DNA from 2 places in the Paenibacillus sp. y28 genome. Region 1 is predicted to be linked to the other one. Evidence: riboswitches for the same ligand, from Rfam matches in the RefSeq annotation. Region 1 holds a riboswitch; the other holds the start of a gene.
The links. A riboswitch is a leader RNA that binds a small molecule or an ion and turns the genes downstream of it on or off. The one in region 1 is predicted to bind FMN.
Positions count from the first base shown of each region.

Region 2: another riboswitch for FMN. It lies ahead of WBG83_RS10910 (DMT family transporter); the one in region 1 lies ahead of ribD (bifunctional diaminohydroxyphosphoribosylaminopyrimidine deaminase/5-amino-6-(5-phosphoribosylamino)uracil reductase RibD).

Region 1 is NZ_JBBBNV010000001.1:589,253-597,147, reverse strand. It holds gene lysA (diaminopimelate decarboxylase) at 1-610, shown strand, start outside; gene WBG83_RS02735 (peptidylprolyl isomerase) at 652-1,083, shown strand; FMN riboswitch at 1,500-1,673, shown strand; gene ribD (bifunctional diaminohydroxyphosphoribosylaminopyrimidine deaminase/5-amino-6-(5-phosphoribosylamino)uracil reductase RibD) at 2,003-3,130, shown strand; gene ribE (riboflavin synthase) at 3,137-3,829, shown strand; gene WBG83_RS02720 (bifunctional 3,4-dihydroxy-2-butanone-4-phosphate synthase/GTP cyclohydrolase II) at 3,859-5,070, shown strand; gene ribH (6,7-dimethyl-8-ribityllumazine synthase) at 5,120-5,590, shown strand; gene WBG83_RS02710 (segregation and condensation protein A) at 5,623-6,408, shown strand; gene scpB (SMC-Scp complex subunit ScpB) at 6,377-6,973, shown strand; gene WBG83_RS02700 (hypothetical protein) at 7,071-7,250, shown strand; gene WBG83_RS02695 (DUF2953 domain-containing protein) at 7,315-7,895, shown strand, end outside.
Region 2 is NZ_JBBBNV010000011.1:20,172-28,066, forward strand. It holds gene WBG83_RS10880 (DMT family transporter) at 125-445, opposite strand; partial or broken gene WBG83_RS10885 (LysR substrate-binding domain-containing protein) at 464-968, shown strand; gene WBG83_RS10890 (NAD(P)H-dependent flavin oxidoreductase) at 920-1,570, shown strand; gene WBG83_RS10895 (phytoene/squalene synthase family protein) at 1,770-2,552, opposite strand; gene WBG83_RS10900 (ABC1 kinase family protein) at 2,711-4,384, opposite strand; gene WBG83_RS10905 (phasin family protein) at 4,424-4,756, opposite strand; partial or broken gene WBG83_RS22615 (monooxygenase family protein) at 5,123-5,293, opposite strand; gene WBG83_RS10910 (DMT family transporter) at 5,666-6,601, opposite strand; FMN riboswitch at 6,730-6,878, opposite strand; gene WBG83_RS10915 (YheC/YheD family protein) at 7,030-7,895, opposite strand, start outside.

The DNA.
Region 1 (7,895 bases):
GGTCATCAATCTGGGCGGCGGCTTCGGCATCCGCTATGTAGATGGAGATACTCCGCTTCCGGTTGCACAGTATGTACAAGCGATCACAGACGCCATCAAGGATAACTTCGACAACTACAGCTACCCGACGCCTGAGATCTGGGTTGAGCCGGGCCGCAGCATCGTAGGGGATGCCGGTACGACCTTGTACACGGTCGGTACATCCAAAGAAATTCCTGGCGTGCGTAAATACGTCGCTGTAGACGGCGGCATGACAGATAACCCTCGTCCGGCCTTGTATGAATCCAAGTATGAAGCAATCCTCGCTAACCGTGCGAATGAGGCAAATGAGGAAGTCGTATCGGTTGCGGGCAAATGCTGCGAGAGCGGCGACATGCTTATCTGGGATTTGAATCTGCCGAAGGTACAAAGCGGCGATGTGCTGGCGGTTTCTTGCACAGGCGCTTACAACTACGCGATGGCAAGCAACTACAACCGTCTGCGTAAGCCAGCTGTGGTGTTCGTTAAGGACGGCCAGGCAGATCTCGTGGTAAAACGTGAATCGTACCAAGATGTTGCCGGCAATGACGTCATTCCGGAGCGTTTGACGAAGCAAGCTGTATCCAACTAATCCGTTTTCCGGATAAAAGCATATTCGAAGGAGTGATTATCGTGGCAAAACAAGCAAAAATTACATTGGCTAACGGTGGAGAGGTTGTTATCGATCTGTTTGATCAAGATGCTCCTAACACAGTGGCAAACTTTGAAAAGCTGGCTAACAGCGGTTTCTATAATGGACTCGTATTCCATCGCGTCATTCCGGGCTTCGTAGCGCAAGGCGGCTGCCCGAACGGTACTGGCATGGGCGGTCCAGGCTACCAAATCAACTGCGAAATCAACCCGAACAAGCATGAGCGCGGGTCGCTGGCCATGGCGCATGCCGGCCGCAACACTGGCGGCAGCCAGTTCTACATCGCTTACCAGCCGCAGCCGCATCTGGACGGCGTTCATACCGTTTTTGGCAAAGTGTCCAAAGGTATGGAGCATGTGGATGCCTTCCAAGGCCGTGACCGTATGGAGAAGGTTGAAGTCGTGGAGGTTTAATTACCCAACACGGTTTTATAACAAAAAGAGCAGTCTGCATTTCATGCGGGCTGCTTTTTTGTGTTCCCTAAAGCCTAGTCTTTAAGAAACAATTGAAATATTTTCCGGTCTTGACTATGCTGGTAGGTATTAGCTTGTATAGGGGGCGGGGGACATTAGCATTTATATAACAGGAGATATACACGGGAGTATAAACGTTTATCGACTGGGCGTGCGGAAATTCCCTGCCCAGAAGCAGCTGGACCGGTCCTTTTGACATCGATCGTATCATGTCGGAATTTTTGGTGTAAGCAACCTTGACGTGAAAGGTTTAAAATGACGGTTTTTGTTGATTCATGCGGTGAAGCTGTCTTGCTTTATTTTTTTATTGGTGTTATTATGCATGTAACCAGAACTAGAAACTTCATATTTGTTTTGCGTAACTTCGGGGCCGGGTGTAATTCCCGACCGGCGGTGTTTTTCTCCCGGATAGGGGAGGAATGAGTCCGTGAACCGAACAGCATGAGCTTTCGTAATGAAGGCGCATGCCGTGAGGCCGACCTGGTGCGAATCCGGGACCGACAGTATAGTCTGGATGGGAGAAGGGACGCGGGTCGCGAACGGACTGCCTTTGCAAGAAAATGGGAGCTCCCGGACAGGCGAAGCTTGTTTGGTGTGTTTTTATTTGAATTACAAGGCGGAAGGACCGTCTATTTATGGACGGCTGAAGAGCAGCCTCAACCGGTTGTTAGCTTCAGCCATCTTGTGAATACAGCGACTTATTTTGCGCATATCCCACGCCCCTTTGCGATGCAAAGCGGGCTTTTTTAGGTTTGGGAAGAAGCTGTCTGAAGAAGCCATAGGAAGATACCTGATATCAGTCGTGCGGGATCTGCAGGATAACTGTAGGAGGAGGGGAAGGGCTATTCATCCGGAAGTTTTGAACGATGAATTTTATATGCGGCTGGCGCTGCAAATGGCGGAAGCGTGCACCGGCCAAACCGGGATTAATCCGGTAGTAGGCTGCGTGCTTGTCAAGAACGGCAAAATTATCGGCATGGGCGCGCATTTGCAGCGCGGGTCCCATCATGCGGAAATTAACGCCCTGCAAATGGCGGGGCAAGAGGCGCAGGGCAGCACAGCTTATGTCACTCTGGAGCCATGCAGCCATCATGGGCGTACGCCGCCGTGCAGTGACCGTTTGATTGTGGAGAAGGTCGCCCGGGTGGTTGTGGCTTGCACCGATCCTAATCCGCAGGTAGCCGGAAAGGGAATTGCCCGTTTACGCAGCAACGGAATTGAAGTGAAGGTTGGGGTGCTGGAGCAGGAGGCGCTGCGCCTCAACGAACGGTTCTTCAAATTTATTCAAAATAACATGCCGTTTGTAACACTCAAAACGGCCTGCACGCTTGATGGCAAGATTGCGTCCCGGACAGGGGACAGCAAATGGATTACCGGTGAAGCCTCCCGCGCCTACGTACATACGCTGCGCCATCAGCATCAAGCGATTATGGTCGGAGTCGATACGATATTGGCGGATGACCCGCAATTGACTACGAGAACACCGGCTGAGGGCCAGCATCCGCTGCGCGTCATTGTCGATTCCAGGCTGCGCCTGCCGCTGGACTCCAGGGTCGTTCAGGATACGACGGCCAAGACGCTGCTTCTTACGACGAAGCAGGCGTCCATTGAGCAGATTATGAGGCTCAACGCGCATGGTGTGGAAGTGCTGAAGTGCGGGGATGGGCCTCAGGTTGATCTGAAGCTGGCCATGAAGCTGCTGGGCGAGAGGGAAATCGGATCGATACTCCTGGAGGGCGGGGGACGTCTGAACGGGGCGATGCTCGAGGCACGGCTCATTGACAAAATCCTGTTGTTTTATGCCCCGAAAATTATCGGCGGGCTGCAGGCTCCCTCCAACTTCACTTTGGGCGGGGCGGAGCTGATGGCTGACGCTTTGGAGCTTGACCGCGTTGACGTAGCCCGGTTCGGCGATGATGTGTGCATTAGCGGTTATCCCCGTTACCCTGAGCCGGAGGCTGAAGCAAGCGAAAGCGAAGAGGAGTGAGGGCGCATGTTTACCGGACTAATTGAAGAAATCGGTACGCTGCGGCGGGTGCACCGTCGAGGCCAGTCGTTGATTCTGACGCTGGAGGCACGCAAAATACTTGAGGATGTTCAACTGGGGGACAGTATTGCAGTCAATGGGGTTTGCCTGACGGTCATTGAATTTGACCGCCAGCAATTCTCCGTGGATGTCATGCCGGAGACATTCCGGCAAACGACACTGCGGGAGCTGTCCCCCGGGAGCCGGGTAAACCTGGAGCGGGCCATGACGATGGGCCGGCGCTTCGGCGGTCATCATGTGCAGGGCCACGTGGATACCGTTGGACGCATTCTGAACCGAAGCCGCGAAGAGAATGCGGTTGTGTTCCGGATTGAACCGGAGGACCGCCAGGTGATGAAATATGTTGTCCCCCGCGGCTCGATAACGCTTGACGGAATCAGCCTGACCGTGGTGGAGGCGGGAACGCAGCATTTTACCGTTTCGGTGATTCCCCATACGCTGGTGGAGACGGTGCTTCTGCAACGTGAAGCGGGGGATTCGGTCAATATAGAATGTGATGTACTCGGTAAATATGTCGAGCGGCTGCTTGCTTTCGGCGCAGGAGGCCCGCTCGTCGAGCATATGGAGCAGGAAAAGGGCGCAGGCCGTCCGAACGGAGGACTGAGCGCCCAGTTTCTGGCGGATAATGGTTTTATGTGACGGTGTGCAGTGAAAAGGAGGAGAACCATATGGAAGCATCTATTCGATTCGACAGCATCGAGGCGGCTCTGGAGGATTTGAAGCAGGGCAAGGTCATCATCGTGGTAGACGATGAGGATCGGGAGAATGAAGGCGACTTTATCGTTCTGGCGGATCAGGCTACCCCGGAGGCCATTAACTTCATGATTAAGGAAGGCCGCGGTCTCGTCTGCGTGCCGATTACGGAGGAGCGGGCACATGAGCTGGATTTGCCGCCCATGGTCGCCCATAACACGGATTATCACGGAACAGCGTTTACCGTCTCCGTAGACTACAACGCCACAACTACAGGCATATCCGCCCATGAGCGCTCCCAAACCGTGTACGCCCTGATTCATGGGGAGACGAAGCCTGAGGATTTCCGGCGTCCGGGGCATATTTTTCCGCTGATTGCCAAAAAAGGCGGCGTTCTTCGCAGGGCGGGCCATACGGAAGCGGCCGTAGATCTTGCGAGAATGTGCGGCTCGTACCCGGCTGCTGTCATCTGCGAGGTGATCAAGGAAGACGGGACGATGGCACGCGTGCCGGACCTTGCCGAAATCGCCGGTAAGCATAGCCTGAAGCTGATTACGATTCAAGAGCTAATCCGTTACCGGAATGAGAAAGAAATGCTGGTGAAGCGGGAGGTTGAAGCTTCGCTTCCGACCGACTTCGGGACGTTCCAGGTCATTGCATATAGCAATGAGGTCGATCAGAAGGAGCACGTGGCGCTTGTAAAAGGAACCATCGACCCGGACACGCCGGCACTCGTGCGGATGCACTCGGAATGCCTGACCGGGGACGTGTTTCATTCCGAACGCTGCGACTGCGGACAGCAGCTGGCTGCTGCACTTCAGCAGATTAATGAGGCAGGCAGCGGCGTGCTCGTTTATTTGCGTCAGGAAGGCCGGGGCATCGGCCTGATTAACAAGCTCAAAGCGTACGTGCTGCAGGACCAGGGGCTGGACACGGTTGACGCCAACCTGAAGCTTGGCTTTGCTCCCGATTTGCGCGATTATGGCATCGGGGCCCAAATTTTGAGGGATGTGGGTGTACGCCAAATCCGGCTGCTTACCAACAACCCGCGCAAAATCGTTGCTCTGGACGGCTACGGGCTGAAGGTGACCGAGCGGGTGCCGCTGCAAATGGAGCTTAAAGACGGCAATTCGAATTATTTACGCGCCAAGAAGCTGAAGCTCGGCCATATGCTGAACCTGGAGTAAGGCGCTTTTTCAACTAAATTTTAATAAAAAGAAGGAAGGTAGCTATCCTATGTCGAACATCACTATATTTGAAGGCCATTTAATTTCGAACAATCTCAGATACGGCATCGTTGTTGGTCGGTTTAATGAATTTATTTCCACGAAGCTGCTCGGAGGCGCATTGGACGCCTTGAAGCGCCATGGTGTGCAGGAAGAAGAGATTGCGGTTGCTTGGGTTCCGGGTGCATTTGAAATTCCGTTCATCGCTCAAAAAATGGCGGAGAGCGGCAAATATGATGCGGTGATCACACTTGGAGCGGTTATCCGCGGATCGACCCCGCATTTTGACTATGTGTGCAACGAAGCGGCCAAAGGTGTTGCGGCGATTGGACTGAAAACCGGCGTGCCGACGATCTTTGGCGTATTGACCGTAGATTCCATCGAGCAGGCCGTAGAGCGTGCCGGCACGAAAGCGGGGAACAAAGGCTGGGAAGCTGCCGTAACCGCTATTGAAATGGTGAACCTGAGCAAACAGCTGTAGCCAAATAAATTAAGAACAGGAGGGCGCCAGGCTTGACCAAGGTATTATATAAACTGGATACGTTTGAGGGCCCCCTGGATTTGCTGCTTCATTTAATTGAGAAGAACGAAGTGGATATTTACGATATTCCGGTCAGCACCATAACGGATCAATATATGGAGTATTTGGGGACGATGCAGGAGCTGGAGCTGGAGATTACGAGCGAATTTCTGGTTATGGCGGCGACATTGCTGTCCATCAAGAGCAAGATGCTCTTGCCCAAGCCGCCGATTATTGAGCTGGATATGGGCGACTACGAGGATGAGGACCTCGACCCGAGGGCCGAGCTGGTTCAGAAGCTGATCGAATACCGCAAATTTAAAAGCATTGCCGAAGAGCTGCGGGAGAAAGAAGTGGAGCGCAGCCTCATTTACACCCGCGAACCGGAGGATTTGTCAGCGTTCATCCCTGAACTGGAGGACAACCCGGTACGCGGGCTTCGGCTTGCCGATTTGGTGATAGCTTTTCAAAAAGCGATGAAGCGCGCCCAGAGCCGCAATTCAGTCGCGCGTATTCAACGCGACGAAATCTCAGTCAGGGACCGGATGCGACAGCTGGTGGATCTGCTGGATGAGAAGGGCGGCACACTGCTTTTTCTGAAGCTGTTCGATGAGAACACGACCCGTGACGACATTGTCGTTACGTTTATGGCCTTGCTGGAGCTGATGAAGGTGAAAGAAATCAGCTGCTATCAGCATGAGTTGTTTGGGGATATTGTCATTACGGCTAGAGAGGATCGGGAACACCATGGAATACCGGGAACTGAAATCCGTCATTGAGGGCTTACTGTTTGTTGCCGGTGACGAAGGGCTGGACGCCCGGCAAATGGCCGAGGTCGTTCAGCAGGAACCGCTGCTGGTAACAGAGCTTGTCCGCGACTTACAGCAGGAGTATGCAAATTCAGCACGCGGCCTTCAAATTGTCGAGATCGCCGGTACTTATCAGCTTGCCACACTGCCGGAGCATGCACCGTTTTTTGAACGGCTTGCATTTTCTCCCGGCAGGTCCTCTTTGTCGCAGGCTGCGTTGGAGACCCTGGCTATTATTGCCTACAAGCAGCCGATTACCAGAATTGATATTGAAGAAATCCGGGGCGTCAAGTCGGAGCGGGCGCTTCAGACGCTTACCGCCAAGGATTTAATCGAGGAAAAAGGACGGGCGGAAGCGGTCGGCCGTCCTATTTTGTACGGCACGACCAAGGCGTTCCTGGATTATTTCGGCTTATCGGGTCTGGAGAGTCTGCCGGCGGCGCAAGGCTTTGAATCTCTGGACGATTTGGAAGAAGAAACACGTCTGCTATTCGAGAAGCTGGATGCCAAACAGCTGTCGATTGAAGATGTATAGCAAAAAACAAACAAGTTTGGGCATACTAAACTCCATTGACAGGCGCACAGCCGGCTTTGGAGTTTTTTGCTGCTTTGCGGGAAGAAAGGCTGCCTCCATGGTCAGGCGTTACTCGGGTTTTCGGCCTGATACCGGGTCTGAACCCGTTTCGAAGCAGCGGGCGGGCTGCCGGATAGAATACATAGCCATCGAAGTGCCCTCGGAGCAGGCAGCGCTTGGCGGCCAAATCGGTCCTGCTGCCGATGAGAGGAACCGGCTGCGGGGCATCGCCGGATAGTGTACCAGCAAGCCGGCGTCAACCGCTTGCCTGATTAGCTTCGGCGCAGACGGGGGGAGGGAGTATGATGTATGTTTGGTGGGTCATTGCAGGCGGAGTAGCACTACTGCTGTGGATTGTGCTGGAGAGCAATGTGGAGTCCCGCATATATTATCGGCGCCGGCAAACCAATGACCATGTGGTGGTTCAGGTGAAGGCATTGATGGGACTCATCCGATACAAAACAGAAATTCCCGTCATTCGTTTTGAGGGCTGGTCACAAGGGATTTTAGTGGAACGCAAAAAGGCGAACCAGGCATTCGCGCTCAGCCAAGGCTCCGAAAGGCATGAGCAGGTGACCTTGGAAAAAATAAAGGACTACTACGACAAGGCACAGCTTTTTCTGAAGCAATTTGTGGGCTTTTCGGAGTGGTTTACACGCACACTGAAGCATATTCACTGCACATCGTGCTCCTGGTCGACCCGGATTGGCCTTGGGGACACAGTGGGCACAGCCATAAGCACAGGAGCGGTATGGGCAATGAAAAGCTCTCTGCTGGGCTTTTTGTCCCGGTACATCCGGCTTTCAACGATTCCCAAGCTGGATGTTCAGCCGGACTATAACCGTCTGCATTTTTCCACGGAAGGCGATGTTGCCTTGACTAT
Region 2 (7,895 bases), on a different contig from region 1:
CATTTCATTTTTCAGACTCGCTTGCCACGATAAGAAGCTCCGTCGCCAATTCTATTTATAGCCGTATATTAAATGATCGTTCAGTTAAAGTCAATGCCCGGTGCTTCATCGGCAGCTTCTGGCATCATGCCTGTCGGCAAACGCGGCGGACTCTCTCTTGCAACAACAACCCTACGGCTACGCCCAGCCATTGAAGCTTGCTGTACACAGCGCCTGTAAACAGCGTGCCCAGTACAATGACCAGCATCGGGTTTATAAACGTAATGATGGCGGATTCGCCGGAGGTAATCCAGCGCATGCTGAAGTAGACGCAGCCCATAACGCCCGCGGATTGAAACAGGCCGATAATCCCTGCCTGCAGCCACTGCTTGCTCCCGCGCGGCCGCGGCCTCCTTACCGCCAGCAGTGCCAGTAAGCCGCCCGCCAGCACATAACGGATGCCCATCAACCAAAATGGCGGGGCGTACAGCTGGCCTTGATGACCGGGCATACGCAATTTTTGATGGACAAGCTTTTATCGGCTGTGAGTGCAATCACCCGGAGCTTCAATCCGTTCCGGCTTTTCAGGAGGAGCTGATCATCGCTGCCGCGGCATCCGTCGGATCAATCGAGGAAGCTGTCACCCGGCCGATTCTGGTGTTCAGCCCCGGCTGCTCTTATCGTGATGCTCTGGAGCGGTGGCTGCGTTCCAGCGGGCTTGCGCAGCCGGTCATCATGGAATTTGGCACACTTGAAGCAATCCTCGGCGGAGTCGCTGCGGGACTGGGCATCTCTATGCTGCCCCGCACCGTCGTCAGCAAGCAGGTGGAGGAAGGCATCCTCCGCGCTACACACTCCCTGGCTCCATGCGCTGCATGCAAACCGAGTTTATTACACGCAAGGATTCGTTTAAGACCAGCTCGCTGCAGGCCTTCATTAGATGCTGCATGAGGCCAAGGCTGCCGGTATGCGCGTTATTACGATGGTAACCACCGTGAAGAAAGCGCTCCTGGCTGAGCAAGCCGGCAGTGATGCCGTCGTGGCCCAAGGCAGTGAAGCCGGCGGGCATCGGGGAACGTTCGATGCTTCGCAGGAGCCGATGGGCGCGAACATCGGCTCCTGCGCCTCGGTCCCGCAAATCACGGACCACGTCGGTATACCCGTCATTGCAGCCGGCGGTATCATGGACGGCCGGGGAGTGGCCGCCGCCCTTATTCTCGGCGCGCAGGGCGTGCAGCTCGGTACGCGTTTTTTGACAGCCCGGGAATCTGGCGCCCATCCGGCCTATCAGCAGGCTCTGCTGGAGAGCACCGAAGAAAGCACCCGGATTACGACAGCGTTCTCCGGCAGGCCAGCCCGGGGGCTCCGTAATGCCTTCATGCAGCAGTGGGAGGACAGCCGGACGGAGCCCCTGCCCTTCCCGACACAAAATACGGCCACCCGCGACATCCGCAGCGCCGCCGCCCGGCAGAATAATCCCGACTATATGTCGTTGTGGGCCGGCCAGGGAACCCGGCTGTTGACCACAGGCCAAACCGCCGGTGAGATTGTCGCTTCCCTCGTTCAGGACGCAGAAGCCATTCTGGCTTAAGCCGCTGCCCGCCGTCATACACCTCACATTCCGCACCCCTGGCAGGTGGTAGTGAATGGAATTTTTTTGGGGGGGCGAACATGCTGTTATTTGTTAAATACACGGCTATTCCTCGCGGGAAGCTGTTCACAGTCAAAAAAGCCGCCCCAGCTTTGCCGGAGCGGCCCCTTCTTCTCGTTCCATGAACCGGCTGCCGGAATTATCCGGTGATCCGGTTCACAATTTTTAAAACCGTGTCTCTCGTTAGCTTGTTGCCGCCCGCGGAAATCAGCTTCACAGTCGCATGAGCCAGCGCCAGCGGAATTTTGCAAAATTCCATTGCCGGTCCTTCCTTCAGCTCAGCAATGTATTCGTCGGCCAGCTTCAGGTTGCGGCGGGTATAGTGGAGCATTTCCTTGGAGCCCCAGCCATCCGGATAAAAATCGACACCGCGTTCCAAGTCCTCCGTCCGGTTCCGCAAAATATTGACCGCCTGCAAGCCGCGGCCAAAGGCAACCGCCTTCGTCATATCGGAGGTTGTGCCGTCATACCAAAGCCAAATCTCCGATAACATCTCCCCGACCATGCCCGCTACACTGTACGTGTAGCCGTCCAGCTCTTCTTCCGTTTTAATATTCCAGCCGACATTCACCCATTCGGCCATCTGCTTGGACATGCGGGCAATGTAACCGTAAATTGTCGGCGCCACGGTCGGCGGACACAACAGCGCCCATTCATGAAGCCGCAGTGTTACTTCAGGCAGCACATCCTTATAAGGGGACAGCACCTTCTGGACCGCCTCAGCCATATCGGGGGCTTGTATGGCATCGTGCACACCCTGCAGCAGCTCGGCTTTGATCGTCCCTGCGAGGTCCGCATCATCCTCGATCTCATCAATGGCCCGCATACATAAATAGGCGGAGGATACAGCCTCCTTCAAACCCGGCGTTAAACGGCTAATCGGAATATAAAAAGTCCGGCTTGTTTGTTGCAGCATGGTCATTGCATCATTCAGAACAACGTTAGTAGTAATGAGTGCTCCCTCCAAAAATAGCTTCTACGTTTTCTCTAATGATACCATACGTTGACTAGCAATGCATTTCGTTTAAAATGTGAACATTTCTTGTCGAAAGCCAGCTTATCATGTCGGATTCAAAGGAGCTAAAACCGGCCGGATCGGAGAATCGCATAAATAAGCCACAAAAACAAAACCGAGGCGATAACAAAGCCGATTTCGATGACCGGAATTCTCCAGAGCATCGTGCTTTGATGGTTCATCGACGAGCCGATGATCAGCCCGGCCATCACAATGCTCAGAGAAAGCAGCACGATGCTGAACGACATCTTATTGCTGATCTGATCGAGCTTGCGGAAGAATGTGTTCATCTCTGGAGTAGACAGCTCTACCCCGACTTTGCCTTTTTTGACCACCGAGGCCATATCCTTGAGAATATGCGGCGCTTCCATGACCAGGTCCATATATTCCGGGATGCCGTCCATCCACTGGCTCATCATTTCCCGCGGGTCCAGCTGATCCCGCATCAGACGGCGGCCGAACGGCTCGGCCACGTCGAAAACGCTGAATTCCGGGTCCAGCGCCGTGACGACCCCTTCCATCGTCAGCAGCGTCTTGCCGAGCAGCGTCATCTCGGTCGGAATGACGATACGGTGCTGAAGCGCCAGCGAGAACAATTCGTTGACCGCCTCTCCGAGCCGGATTTGGCTGAACGGAACCTGGTAGTACTTCTCCCGCAGCTCCTCCACATCCATGCGAAGCTGCGCCCGGTCCACATCCTCCGGCACGATGCCCATCTTGGATATGGCCCGGATAACCCCGCTTGATTTCTGATTGCGCAGCGCAATGACAAAAGCAGCCATCTGCTTCTTCATCTCCGGGGACAACCGACCTACCATGCCGAAATCCAGCAGCGCCAGCCTGCCGTCGGAGAGCACCAGCACATTGCCAGGATGCGGATCGCCATGGAAAAAACCGTCTATCAGCACCTGGTGCAAAATGACCTTCGCGAAGCGCTCCGCCAGCCGGGATCGATCATGCCCGGCTTCTTCCAATCGGCTCCTGTCGTTCAGCCGAATCCCTTCAACAAACTCCATCGTCAGCACTTTTCGGGTAGAGTACTCGACATATACGCCGGGAATGACGATTTGGTCCTTCATCTGGTTTCGGGAGGCGAATTTATCCGCATTCCGCACTTCCGCTCCGTAATCCAGCTCGGTCAGCAGCGCCTTGGCTATCTCTTCCATCATATCGCTCAGCCGGTAGCGCCGGGCCCATTCCAGCCTGCTCTCCGCCAGCTTGGCGAACTGGGTAATTATGTCCAGGTCTGTCTCAATGACAGAACGGATGTGAGGCCGCTGCACCTTCACAGCGACCTGTGTTCCATCATGCAGGACGGCCCGGTGAACCTGGCCGATGGAGGCGGAGGCGATCGGCGCTTTGCAGAAATCGGCGAATACCTCCTCCACCGGCGCCATCAGCTCGGCTTCGATAATAGCAGCCACCTCTTCATAAGAAAAGGGGGATACATGATCCTGAAGCCGCTCCAGCTCCGAGATAATCGATGCCGGGACCAAATCGGGCCGGGTGCTGGCAATTTGCCCTAACTTGACATAAGTAGGCCCCAAATCCTCCAGCAAAAGGCGAATCCGCTCTCCGAGCGTCTTCTTATGGATATCCTGCTGACCCTTCCCCCGCACGACAGCAAACTTCTCCGTAAAGCCAAGCTCACTGGCGATGAAGCCGAAGCCGTTACGGGCAAGCACCATCCCTATTTTTCTAAACCGGTGCAGTTGCCGAATTTTTTTGCTTCCTATCATCAAGCTGCCTCCTGCCCATCGGGACCCGCTCTCCGTGGACTATTCCTCTGTCCGGTCCCGGCCTTCCGCATCCTCTTGCCGCTTCAGCTGCTGCTCCAGCAGAGCAATCCGCTGCTCCAGACGTTCCACGTCCCGCTTCGTTGCAATGTGCTGCTCCTCCAGGAAGGACTGCACCCGCTCCTGTACAGTCGCATCCATGCGGGCCCGTGCTTCCTCTCCTTTACGCAGCAGCTCGTCAACAAACGAGGAGGACTCCTGACGGCTGACCTCCCCTTTTTTTACAAGCTCCTCCACTGTCTTTTCCACCTGTTCCTTACTTGTAACTGCCAATCCGAGCCCTAATGCGACCGCTCTGCCAATCAATTCTCTCATGAGGGTCCCTCCCTGGATTTTATAAAATGCGAAGCTGTCCGTTATACGTTTATTGTACAGTAATTTACACAAAAATCCAAAAATTGATGCATCAAGCCCGTTAAGCCGCTACAAGAGCTTCTTATTCGGGCACTTCTATATATTCAGATACTCTTGATTTCAAAATTTCAATTAATTCCTACCCATTGAATCCGTCAAAAATCTTCTCTGCTGTTAAACTGCGCCACTTATTGCGGCTGCATATAAACAGTATTTTGATGTGTGGTCACCTGCACTTAAATGATTTATGGGTGGACTTTCTACTTTATGTTCTCTCCAGATTCTTCCTTGCATTTTCTCTAATGACCTTGGCTAGCTTTACATTACTTATCTGAATCCACTCATACCGAATTTAGGCATATTTCCATAAATACATTCATATTGTCCGGGTTCAATCATGTACGTTTCACGATAAATCCCTACTGTTCCATCCGTTCCAGCCGATTTATTAAATTTTTTCCATTGTTCAAGATAAGTGCCACCCCGGGCATAGTTCTCAAGCTGTTTCGTAAGTTCTCCAGTATTGTACTAAAGTGATCCCTCTCCAGCTCAAAAAATTTACTCTGTACTTATACATCCCGTTTCAGGATTCTGGTACAGTTCTTTAAGCATTGGTCCCATTGCTTTTATTACTGGAATCCTTGCCACATAAATCGCTCCTCATTTGGATTATAGGATCATCATGTCTTGAACGATGTAAACATCATCTCTCTTCCCCTATTTATCAAACGAGTAACTTGCACAATCTTCCATCACCTTCATTGTACCAGCATTATCAGAATAAAACATAAAAAGAGAACCCTGCCCTGTTTTCCGCAGGAAACTGCAAAAAAAAGCTTCGTTCCCGATCATGGAAACGAAGCCGTTCTTCTATTCTCTTTGCCTGGAAATCAGATACAAAGTAAGCCAAATGAGGATAAATCCGATTGCCTGGGGCATGGTAATCATTTGGTGGAACACAACCCAGTTTATGAGCACTCCGACCATCGGGAAGCTTAATTCCGCGAGTGTCGCATAAGAAGCTTTGATCCCGCTAAGCCCTTTGTAGTAGACAAGCAGGCTGAGCAGTCCGGGCAGCAGCGCCTGCAGCACCAGATTCAGGAGCACAAGCCCCTTCCGGGACATCTCGGCCGGGAAGCTCCAGCCTTGCCCCTCCAGGCTTGTAATGACGATCAGCAGCGGCAATGCGAGAATGAACCGCAGCGCCGTCACGGTCTCATACGACATTTTTCCCAGCATATAACGGCCCATCACCGTAGAGCCGCCCCATAGCAGCGCCGCTCCGATGGACAACACGCTGCCCATCTGCACAAAATCACTCAGTCCGCCAACCGGCAGCGTCCAGCCGAAGGTAAGCAGATACGTACCAGCCAGCGCGAGCACGACGAGATTGCCGAACAGGCGGGGCAGCTTTTCTTTCAGCAGGTATCTGGCCAAAATAATCGCAAACAGCGGCTGCAGCTTCTGCAGCAGCAGAACGACGTTCAGGTCGCCATGAGCAAGCCCCTGTGTAAACAAAATCGTAGCCAGCGCCGAGCCGCCCCAGGATATGAATAGAAGTGCGCCCAAATGTGCTGCCTTCAGTCCCCGCAGCTCCGCTCGGTGCCGCCACAGCACCGGTGCAGCCACAAGAAACAATATCAGGTGCTCCAGCAGCACAATTTGGGTGGATGTGAGCGAGTTCAGGAGAATGATACGGAATAACGGGTCAACCCCCCACAGAGCCGCCCCTAGAACGACGAGCCAAAATTCCGGTTTAATGCGGCGTCTGTAATGCACCGCTGTCAATGTAGAAGCGTTGTTCATGTTCATTAACCCCTTCTGAGTCCAGGGAGCGTTCGGTAAAAAAAGCCCCGTTTCGCGCAAGCTGCGCAAAACGGGGCAAATCAAATAAATCTACCTGTGCCGCTGTCAGCAGCACCTGATAAATTTACTGTGATCTTCTACCATCCGGACTTTACCGTCGGCCTTGGAATCTCACCAAGTCAGTCCTTGGCCAAGTACAGGCCGAGGAGTCGCGGGCTTGTTTCTGTGAAGAAACATCACCGCCGGTTGGGAATTTCACCCTACCCCGAAGATCGATATATTTTGTTTTTAACAACTTGTTTACATGGAATTGGTTCGAACTGTTGCAACGTTCTTTACAGTTTATCATAAAACGTCACGCGAAAAAAATCAATACTCTTTTTCATATCAAGTTCATCGGATTTATTCCGCTGCTGCAGGCATCTTCGTCAACCTCTGCGCTTCTTCCCGCTCATTAGAAAATGGGCATACCGCAGCGGGGTTAAATACGTCTGATAAAATGCTTTTTCCAGCCCCGCTTTCTGAAACGTAATCCGCTGATCCCGGCCGTTCATTTCAATAAATTTGACAGCCCCGCCCTTCTCGACCCCCATATCGAGACCGATATCCGCCAAATGGGGAAGCTTCTTGCCGAGAAAAGCCGCTATTTTCAAGGACGCTTGCTTCACTTCCCTCGTTACAGCCTTCTCCGAAAATCCGCTGCCCTGAAACAGCTTGGCGCAGGGTTTAACTTTTCCGCCTTTGGCCACATTCGTGACATGCTTCCCGGCTGCAGCCACCTTGCCGACCATTCCTGTAACCTGCCACGATCCCAGGGGGCCGCGCTGCACGGAGACACGCAGATCATACGGCCTTCCTTGATGCGTGGCTAAGGGAATTGCCTCCTGAATAATATAGCTTCTGCCTCTAATCATTCGGTCCATACAGGCAAGCGTTTGCTGAAGCGTTTTGTGCAGAGGCTTTCCTTGTTTTCCCCGAATCAAGTATTTCCCTCCGGGAGCGTTCTCGATCTTGAAAATACCGTCCCCTACACTGCCGCTGGCGGGCTTGATAAAAAGCGGCGTACGATTTTTCAGCACCTGAGCCAGCTTGCCTCTTGAATACTTCCAGGTAGCCGGAACATAGCTGCGAAGACGGTCATTTCCGGAAAGCAGCCGGTTAATCTCGTATTTGCTAAACCGGTTTTTCCGGTTGAATACAACGCTTTTTTTAGCCAGGGACGTAAGCCGTTGTCGTAATTGAGCCGTTGCCGTGAATGCCCGATTATGAATCACCGGAGGGATTTGGTGCTTGA